DNA from 3 places in the Paenibacillus vortex V453 genome. Region 3 is predicted to be linked to each of the others. Evidence: predicted binding sites of a transcription regulator. Region 3 holds the regulator's gene; each other region holds the start of a gene.

What was found. Region 3 encodes Rex, which represses fermentation and respiration genes when NADH is low (regulators of the CRP and FNR family bind a similar motif). Its sites were predicted from a motif close to TTGTGAAATATTTCACAA; they were not measured.
Region 1: a site for Rex is predicted at 2,006-2,023, ahead of nadA (quinolinate synthase NadA). Genes of this name have one in related genera too.
Region 2: a site for Rex is predicted at 1,148-1,165, ahead of pflB (formate C-acetyltransferase). Genes of this name have one in related genera too.

What each region holds. Positions count from the first base shown of each region.
Region 1 covers NZ_ADHJ01000004.1:45,441-48,729, reverse strand. Annotated here, with positions in the region: gene nadB (L-aspartate oxidase) at 1-952, opposite strand, end outside; gene nadA (quinolinate synthase NadA) at 991-1,929, opposite strand; gene ftsH (ATP-dependent zinc metalloprotease FtsH) at 2,160-3,289, opposite strand, start outside.
Region 2 covers NZ_ADHJ01000018.1:225,582-228,870, forward strand. Annotated here, with positions in the region: partial or broken gene adhE (bifunctional acetaldehyde-CoA/alcohol dehydrogenase) at 1-928, shown strand, start outside; gene pflB (formate C-acetyltransferase) at 1,239-3,289, shown strand, end outside.
Region 3 covers NZ_ADHJ01000020.1:96,034-99,322, reverse strand. Annotated here, with positions in the region: gene PVOR_RS12335 (cell wall elongation regulator TseB-like domain-containing protein) at 1-43, opposite strand, end outside; gene PVOR_RS12330 (amidohydrolase) at 74-1,375, opposite strand; gene PVOR_RS12325 (redox-sensing transcriptional repressor Rex) at 1,350-2,015, opposite strand; gene dinG (ATP-dependent DNA helicase DinG) at 2,079-3,289, opposite strand, start outside.

The DNA of each region.
Region 1 (3,289 bases), on a different contig from region 3:
TCTCTGGTGACTCATGGGTAATGTCCAGATACACAAAGGTAGACCGCGTCGCTTCCATCTCGCTGACAATGGCCCGGGCAACAATATCCCGGGGGGCCAGCTCCAGCAAGTCATGGTACTTTGGCATGAACCGTTCCCCTTTGATATTACGAAGAACAGCGCCCTCGCCACGAACCGCCTCGGAGATCAGAAACCGTGGTGCACCCGGATAGCTAAGTGCCGTGGGATGGAACTGAATGAATTCCATATCCCTGATGTCCGCACCTGCCCGGTAAGCCATAGCAACACCGTCGGCTGTCGCAACCTCCGGGTTGGTTGTATACCTGTACAACTGGCCGGCGCCTCCTGAGCACATAATGGTCGCCCGCCCACGTACAAAAACCCGCCTGCCATCCGGCATCTGTACCAATGCACCGTGACATTCCCCTTGCTCCGTGACCAGATCAATGACAAAATGATCGTCCCATACTTCTATATTGTGAAGCATTTCAACCTGAATGGAAAGGGCACGCACAATTTCATATCCGGTAGCGTCCCCATTAGCATGAAGAATACGACGGTGACTGTGCGCACCTTCCTTGGTTAGCGCAAGCTCGCCATTCTCGACATCAAACATCGTCCCAAGACGAATCAGCTCCTGAACCCCAACCGGTCCCTCATTTACGAGGACATCCACCGCAGTAGATGAGCATAGTCCCGCCCCTGCCATCAGGGTATCCTGGCGATGGTAGACCGGAGAGTCATCTTCAGCTGTTACGGCAGCAATGCCGCCTTGAGCATAACGAGTGTTGCTCTCGAGCAGCGATTTCTTTGTAATCAGCAGCACCTTTTGAGTGGCACTTGCCATAATGGCCGTATATAAACCCGCAATGCCTGAACCGATGACAATGACATCCGTCTGGACGACCGGCAGATCGTTCAGTTCAAAATCAATCAAATACTGCGGTATCACGATGCCTCACCTGTCTTTTCACGAAAGAGTAGCGCATGCTACTTAACCTGTAACATGCGCTCTAATGAAGTTCTGGCTTTCTCTGCAACGACCGGAGGCACATAAATTTGCGGCTTCATCGTTTCCAGTGCTTTGACCAGCTTTTTGAGATTATTCACTTTCATATTGGGACAAACCAGGAATTTCGTGGCAAAATGGAACGATTTATCCGGGCTATCCAATCGAAGCTGATATCCTGTGCCATCCTCTGTACCTACAATAAACTCCTTGGCAGACGAATTTTTGCAATATTCCAGAATCGCAGTTGTGCTGCCTACAAAATCACCCATCGCAACGACCTCCGGACGGCATTCCGGATGCACCACAAACTCGGCACCAGGATGCTTGGCTCTCATCTCGACAACATCCTTAACGGTCAGCATATCATGCGTGTTGCAGTACCCTTCCCAGATGATCAGCTTCTTGTCGGTATGCTGCTGGACGTAGTGCCCTAAATTTTTATCAGGCACCCATATAATTTCATCTGAATCGACGGATTGAATCACCTTTACCGCATTGGATGAAGTACAGCAGATATCTGTTTCTGCTTTGATCTCAGCTGATGAATTGATGTAAGTTACCACTTTTGCATTCGGGTGCTGCGCTTTCAACTTCCGCAAGCCGTCAACGTTCACCATATCCGCCATCGGACAACCGGCACGCTCATCAGGAATAAGAACGGTTTTGCCCGGTGCCAGGATTTTAGCGCTCTCACCCATAAAGTGCACACCGCAGAATACGATAACCTCAGCATCGGTTTGTGCTGCTTTCTGCGCAAGCAAGAAGGAATCCCCGCGGAAATCAGCGACCTCCTGTATTTCATCCCGTTGATAATAATGAGCCAAAATAATTGCGTTACGTTCCTTCTTCAATTGCATTAACCGCTCACGCAGTTCACGGTTTTGCTCTGCCTTACGCTCCAGTGCCAAAGCTTCCATGATCGACCCTCTCCCTTTATGTAGTCCGGCTGTAAACCGCTTGATGACCATGTGACTTCCAGGATGGTTTATACCTTTGTGAAAGGATGCGCATCCTTATTTAACAACTAATGTACACGTTCGTTCTGTGCCCTGTCAATGTGATAGAAAGCACAAAAAGAACCGGAAAACGAATTATCGTTCTCCGGTTCTTCGATTTTATTCGGTATTCGATGTTTTATCAGCGAATATTACGTTAACCTGCTGTTTCCGTTGTCCGATCCATCTGGAGGATCCTTACGGTCCGAATCTTTAGGCTCCGGCTGTTGATCATTCGAATCCATCGGGTTGTTCGGAATTTCTTCCGTGGAAATCGGCTGATCTCCGTCTTCTTTCCCTTGGATGCGAACTTTCACGTCACCAATGTTGTCGATGATCGGTTCGCCGCTCTCGGAAGAACCTTCACCTTCTCCATTGCCATTGCCTTCAGCTGATCCAGTCTCAATGAGATTCTTGATTTGCTCAAGCTCCAGTGTTTCCATCTCAAGAAGCGTATTCGCAATCAGGTGAACTTCTTTGGAATGCTTGGTCAGAATCTCTTTAGACTTCTCGTAACAATCGTTGATGAACCGCTGCATTTCTTGATCGATCTCATAAGCGATTTGATCACTATAGTTCTGCTCGTGTCCGATATCGCGTCCCAGGAACACCTGTCCTTGGGATGTACCGAACTGCATCGGTCCAAGCTTCTCACTCATACCGTACTCCACAACCATGCTGCGGATAATGCCGGTTGCCTGCTGGAAGTCACTGTATGCTCCGGTACCGATTTCGCCAATGAACAACTCCTCGGCTACACGACCACCAAGCAAACCGGATACACGATCAAGCAATTCCTGTTTCGTCACGAGCATCCGATCTTCCTTCGGCATCATAATGACGTATCCACCAGCACGACCACGAGGGATAATCGTTACCTTATGAACGGTATCCGCATGCTCGAGGAAGTAACCTACAATGGTGTGACCCGCCTCGTGATAAGCTACGATACGTTTCTCGCGGTCACTGATCACGCGGCTGCGCTTCTCCGTACCCACGATCACACGGTCGATCGCTTCATCCACTTCTCGCATGGAGATATCCTTACGATTGCGGCGTGCCGCAAGCAAGGCTGCCTCATTGAGGAGATTCTCCAGATCGGCACCCGTAAATCCTGTCGTACGTTTAGCGATGATGTCCAATTTAACATCCTTCGTCAACGGCTTGTTGCGTGCATGGACTTTCAGCACAGCTTCACGGCCCTTCACATCTGGACGATCTACTGTAATCTGACGGTCAAAACGTCCCGGACGAAGAAGCGCCGGGTCCAAAATATCCGGTC
Region 2 (3,289 bases), on a different contig from region 3:
GATGTGGCTGTTCTATGAATACCCGGATACGGACTTCAATAATCTGAAGCAAAAATTTATGGATATCCGCAAACGGGTCTATAAATATCCGAAGCTTGGACAGAAGGCAAAATTCGTTGCCATTCCAACCACCTCGGGAACGGGCTCGGAAGTGACCTCGTTTGCGGTCATTACGGATAAAGTGCTGGGGAATACCAAGTACCCGCTGGCTGACTATGAGCTGACCCCGGATGTTGCGATTATCGATCCGGAATTTGTATACACCCTGCCAAAAACAGCGGTAGCGGATACCGGGATGGACGTTTTGACACATGCCATCGAGGCGTATGTATCGGTCATGGCTAACGATTTCACGGATGGTTTGGCAATCAAGGCCATACAGCTGGTGTTCCAGTATCTTGAGCAGTCGGCGCTTACCGGCGACAAGCTGGCCAGAGAGAAAATGCATAATGCTTCGACGCTTGCCGGCATGGCCTTCGCGAATGCATTCCTTGGCATCAATCATAGCCTTGCGCATAAATGGGGCGGCCAGTATCACACAGCTCACGGGCGAACCAATGCAATCCTGCTGCCGCACGTCATCCGTTACAATGCCAAGAAGCCAACCAAATTTGCCGCTTGGCCTAAATACACTCACTTTGTAGCCGATGAGAGATATGCAGAAATTGCAAGGATTCTGGGCTTGCCTGCAAGAACGACGGAAGAGGGCGTCAACAGTTTGATCGGTGCAATCCGAGAGCTGAACAAGAAGCTGGGCATCGAAGAGTCGTTCCAGCAGCTGGGAATCGATCCTCAAGATTTTGAGAAACGTGTTGAGCATTTGGCGGACCGGGCCTTTGAAGACCAGTGCACTACGAGCAATCCAAAGCTGCCGCTTGTCACAGAGCTTGCGGAAGTATACCGCAACACGTTCTACGGCCGCTTTTAAATCCAATAAATACAAGAGACGGGTTGTGGACTGCGGGTTGCATAACAGAAGCGGGCGGGTAAAACAGAGTGATAAAAATCACGGGAAAAGATAAGTTTGTGATTTTTATCACAGATGCTGAGAATGAACAGGATTACAATAAAAGTGTAGAAGAAAGCTGAATCTCAGGTCTTTGATATAGAAGCTTGAAGGTACACGGCGGGGTCGAGGCAGCATTGATCGTGAAAATAATCACATTAAGATCTGAGATGGATCAATGTGTGACTCCGCCTGTGCGGCAAGCTGCAGCATAATCTAGGAGGGATTCAATATGTCGGTGATTGAAAAAGAAGTGGGCTGGAAAGGTTTTAAATCAGGTAAATGGAACAAGCGGATTGACGTTAATGATTTTATTGCAGAGAACATAACACCTTATTATGGCTCTGATGATTTTTTGGCAGGACCAACGGACAACACGAAGGCACTCTGGGATATCGTATCGGATTTAACCAAAAAAGAACGGGATAACGGCGGGGTGCTGGATGTCGATGTGAATACGCCTTCCACGATTGTGTCCCATCAACCTGGCTATTTGGATAAGGAGAAGGAACAGATCGTCGGCGTACAGACGGATGAGCCGTTCAAGCGTTCGATTCAGCCGTTCGGCGGAATCCGAATGATGATTGATGCTTGCAACGCATATGGTTTTGAAATGCCGCAAGCGGTAGTGGACATCTTCTCAGGCATACGCAAAACACATAACCAGGGCGTGTTTGATGCCTATACCTCGGAGATGAGGGCAGCCCGTAAGGCAGGGATTATTACAGGTCTTCCCGATGCTTATGGCCGCGGTCGTATTATTGGCGATTATCGCAGAATCTCCTTGTATGGTGTAGATGTCTTGATCCAGGATAAATTGCGAGAGCTGGGTGAGCTTGAGGTTGATGCGATGGATGAGCCGGTGATCCGATTGCGGGAAGAGCTGTCAGAGCAAATCCGTGCACTTAAGGAATTGAAGGAAATGGCGGGCATGCACGGCTTTGACATTTCGAAGCCTGCGAATACGGCGAAGGAAGCATTCCAATGGCTGTATTTCGGTTATTTAGCTGCTATCAAGGAACAGAATGGCGCAGCCATGTCGCTTGGCCGGGTATCTACTTTCCTTGATATCTACATCCAGCGTGATCTGGCTGAAGGCAAGCTGACGGAAGAGACTGCACAGGAGCTGGTTGACCATTTTGTCATGAAACTGCGGATCGTGAAGTTCCTGCGTACACCGGATTACAATGAACTGTTCAGCGGTGATCCAACATGGGTCACAGAATCGATTGGCGGTATGTCGTTAAATGGGGAAACAAGAGTAACCAAGAACAGCTTCCGTTTCCTGCATACGTTGTATAATTTGGGCCCTGCCCCGGAACCGAACTTGACGGTATTATGGTCTGAGAAACTGCCCGAAGGCTTCAAGAAATACTGCTCGAAGGTATCGATCGAAACCAGCTCGATCCAATATGAGAACGATGATCTCATGCGTCCGATTTACGGAGACGATTACGGGATTGCTTGCTGCGTATCCGCTATGCGCATCGGGAAACAGATGCAGTTCTTCGGAGCCAGAGCCAATCTGGCCAAAGCGCTCCTGTATGCAATCAACGGCGGGAAGGATGAGAAATCCGGCGCCCAGGTTGGTCCGGAATACCCCGCTATTACGGCAGAGGTTCTGAGTTATGACGAGGTCATGAAGCGATTCAAGCCGATGATGGAATGGCTTGCAAAGCTGTATATGAACACACTGAACGTGATCCACTATATGCATGATAAATACAGCTACGAACGGATTGAAATGGCGCTTCATGATCGGGATATTCTGCGGACGATGGCATGCGGTATAGCGGGCCTGTCCGTAGCGGCGGATTCGCTGAGTGCAATCAAGCATGCACAGGTGAAGCCTGTACGCAATGAGCAAGGGATTGCAGTTGATTTTGAAATAGAAGGCGACTTTCCGTGCTACGGTAACAACGACGATCGGGTTGACGACATCGCCGTAGAACTCGTTGAAGCCTTCATGAGCATGATTCGCAAACACAAGGCATACCGCGATGCGATGCCGACCCAATCGGTGCTGACCATTACGTCCAATGTCGTATACGGCAAGAAAACGGGAACCACACCGGACGGCCGCAAGGCGGGCGAGCCGTTTGCGCCGGGTGCGAACCCTATGCACGGACGCGATAAGAAGGGTGCCCTCGCTTCATTGACTTCCGTGGCCAAGCTACCTTATGAGGACAGCCTCGACGGGATATCGAATACATTCTCGATTGTACCGAAAGCCCTCGGGAAGGAAAGCGAGATTCGCGTGAACAATCTGGTTGCGATGCTGGA
Region 3 (3,289 bases):
CTCCGGATACACTTAGCAATATCCACTTCGTTTTTTTCTTCAATCCGTCTTCCTCGCTCCCCTTGATTATTCCCTAGAGGGTTGTAAGACGCTCAAATGCAGACTGGGCTTCCCGGCGAATACGTTCCTCGTCGAGGGTAAGGCTGGCGCCATTTTTCACTACCTGCTTGCCGTCAACCCATACATGCTCTACATCCTTTGCACTGGCTGAATAGATCGCATGGGACACATAATCGGTTCGAGGAAGGAAGTGCGCCTGATCTGTATTCAACGCGATCATATCCGCCTTCATGCCGACGGCAAGTGTGCCTATATCTTCAATGAAAGCCGATTTGGCTCCATACTCCGTACCCATCCGCAGTGCTTCGGCTGCTGGAATGGCCGTAGGATCACCGCTTACCCCTTTATGGATCAATGCAGCCAGACGCATCTCTTCAAACATATCCAGATTGTTATTGCTCGCTGGTCCGTCGGTACCCAGGGACACGGTAACGCCGGCTTTCAGCAGTGCAGGCACGCGCGCTATACCACTGGCAAGCTTCAGATTACTGCCTGGATTATGAGAGACCGCGACTTGATATTTAGCCAAAATCTCGATCTCTTCATCAGTCAAATGGACGGCGTGCGCCAGAAGTGTAGGACGAGAGAACATGCCCAGCTTCTCCAGATGCGCAACGGGACGGAGTCCGTAGTCATTCACATTCTGGGCCACTTCCGTGTCCGTTTCCGACATATGTGTATGCAGCGGCAGATTCAAATCATGGGATGCTTGGACGAATTTTTCAATTAGATCCGGTGGACACGTATACGGTGCATGCGGCGAGAGCATCGTTGTGATTCTGCCATCGGCTTTGCCGTGCCAGTCCTTCGCAAATGCAACCGCCTCATCCAGTTTTTGCTGCTGAACCTCAGGCGGACATAATCCGATAACGCCACGGGTCAGGACACCGCGCATTCCTGAATCCTCTACCACCTTCGCAACCTGGTCCATCTGATCATACATATCCACAAAAGTTGTGGTTCCGCCCTTGATCATCTCCAGCACGGAAAGAGAGGCTCCCCAGTAAACATCATCGGCCGTGAATTTGGCTTCCATCGGCCACATTTTTTCCTGCAGCCATACTTGCAGCGCCAAATCGTCTCCATAACCGCGGAGCAGTGACATGGCAGCATGTCCATGGGTATTTACCAAACCAGGCAGGAACAACAGATGTGTGCCGTCGATAATCTCGGTTCCTTCCTCTACCGGCGGCTGTTCCTCACCAAGATAGGTAATGCGGTCATTCTCAACAACCATGTATCCACGAAGAACGGATCTTCCATCCTCAAGCACAGCAAAAGTACCGTTCTTAACCATCCACTTCGTTGTCGTCATGTGAAGCTTCCTCCTTACCGTTGTCCAAATAATAAGCCAAGCTCTGCAAATCGGTTGTAAAATCGGCCGTATGAATACGGATATGAGGTGGAGCTTTCAGGATGGTTGGCGCAAAATTCAGAATCGCTTCGATGCCTGCTGCAATAAGCTGATTAGCTACGTTTTGCGCCTCAAAATCCGGAACGGTAATAATCCCGATACGAATGCCGTATTCATGTACGGTTTTCTCAAGCTCTTCCATCGGCTGAACCGTCAAGTTGTTGATTTTCATACCAACTTTGGGGGAATATGAATCGAAAATAGCCACAATCTTCATATTATCCTTCAGGAATGCATTGTAATTGGATAATGCATGTCCAAGATTACCGGCTCCAACCAATGCTACATTAATCTTCTGGTCCAGCTTCAGAATCTGGCGAATCTTCTCAATCAAATAGGAAACATCATATCCGATCCCTTTCCGTCCAAAATCACCGAAATACGCCAGGTCCTTACGAATTTGAGCAGGATTCAGATCCAGTTTCTGCCCCAGCTCCTGGGATGAAACAGTTGAGACCTCCCGCTTCTGAAGCTCATTCAAATAGCGCAAATATACAGGTAATCTGCGGACCACGGCTTCCGAAATTTTTTCCGATTTCATGCATGCTCCCCCTAGTAAAGGTTAATAACTACATCTCTTGCATTTTCATTCTTCGTTTAGCTATCATTCATCGGATTGGTTATCTGCCCCAACCTCGACCTCTTCCTGAAGCCATTCCGAGATGCGTGGAACAATTCCCTCTGTCGGCATATGCTCCATCTTAGGTCCTGGCAAGGAATATAAGAAATATTTCCCGTAATAGGATTCAATCACCCGGGTATCGTATACAATCACGATCCCTTTATCCTGTGCCGTCCGGACCAGGCGGCCAAACCCTTGCTTGAACCGAATAACCGCTTGCGGAACGGAAAGCTTCATGAAGGGGTTCTTTTTCTGCTGCTGCAGCAGTTCACTCTTGGCTTCCACCAGCGGATGATTCGGCGGCTGGAAAGGCAGCCGTACAATAGCAAGACAGGTCAACGCCTCGCCCGGAATGTCGACCCCTTCCCAGAAGGAGCTGGTGCCAAGGAGCACCGATGCGCTGCTCTCCTGGAAGCGTCGAATCATCTTGGTTCGACTGGTCCCGTCCATTCCTTGCCCCAGCACCGCAATGTCGCTTAATGCCAATGCTTCCTTCAGTGGCTCATGCACCTGACGCAGCATCCGGTAAGAGGTGAACAGAACGAGCATCCTTCCATGGGTAGCGATCGCCGTTTCGGCCAGTGACTGCACAAGTGTGTTCACAAAGAGGGCATCCCCGACCGATCCCTTCACGCTCGGAAAATCACGCGGAACGACAAGCAGCGCTTGTTCTCTGTAATTAAACGGAGACGGCAGCTGAACCGTGTTCAGATTACCGGCGTCAGCCGCTTCCTGAAGACCCAGATTCTCGATCATGAACTGGAACGATTTATCCACCGACAAGGTAGCCGATGTCAGAATGACGCTTTGTTTTTTATCAAAAAACAATTCCTTTAAATGAGTGCTTACATCAACAGGCACTGCATAGAGCTGCAGCGATTTACTGCGGAAATTGCCATTAGCCTCCATCCAGTATACCGTACCCTCATCATTAAGAGCCATGAAGGAGCGCAAGTCCTCACGGTGAGCGGCCAGGTCTTTAAACAGTCCGGACAGATCCGTAAGCAAGCTGTCTGCACTGTAATCATCCAGATCTTCCTTCATTTCAGCAATCAGCTTGTCACCCTTGCGCACAACGTCACCCAGGGTCACATGAATCTGATGCTCCAGCTCCGCCAGCGATTGCCAATCCTTCGGTTTCTTGAGAGGCGATAACCGAAGTGAGAATTGGCCCGCTTCTCCTGGAGATGCAT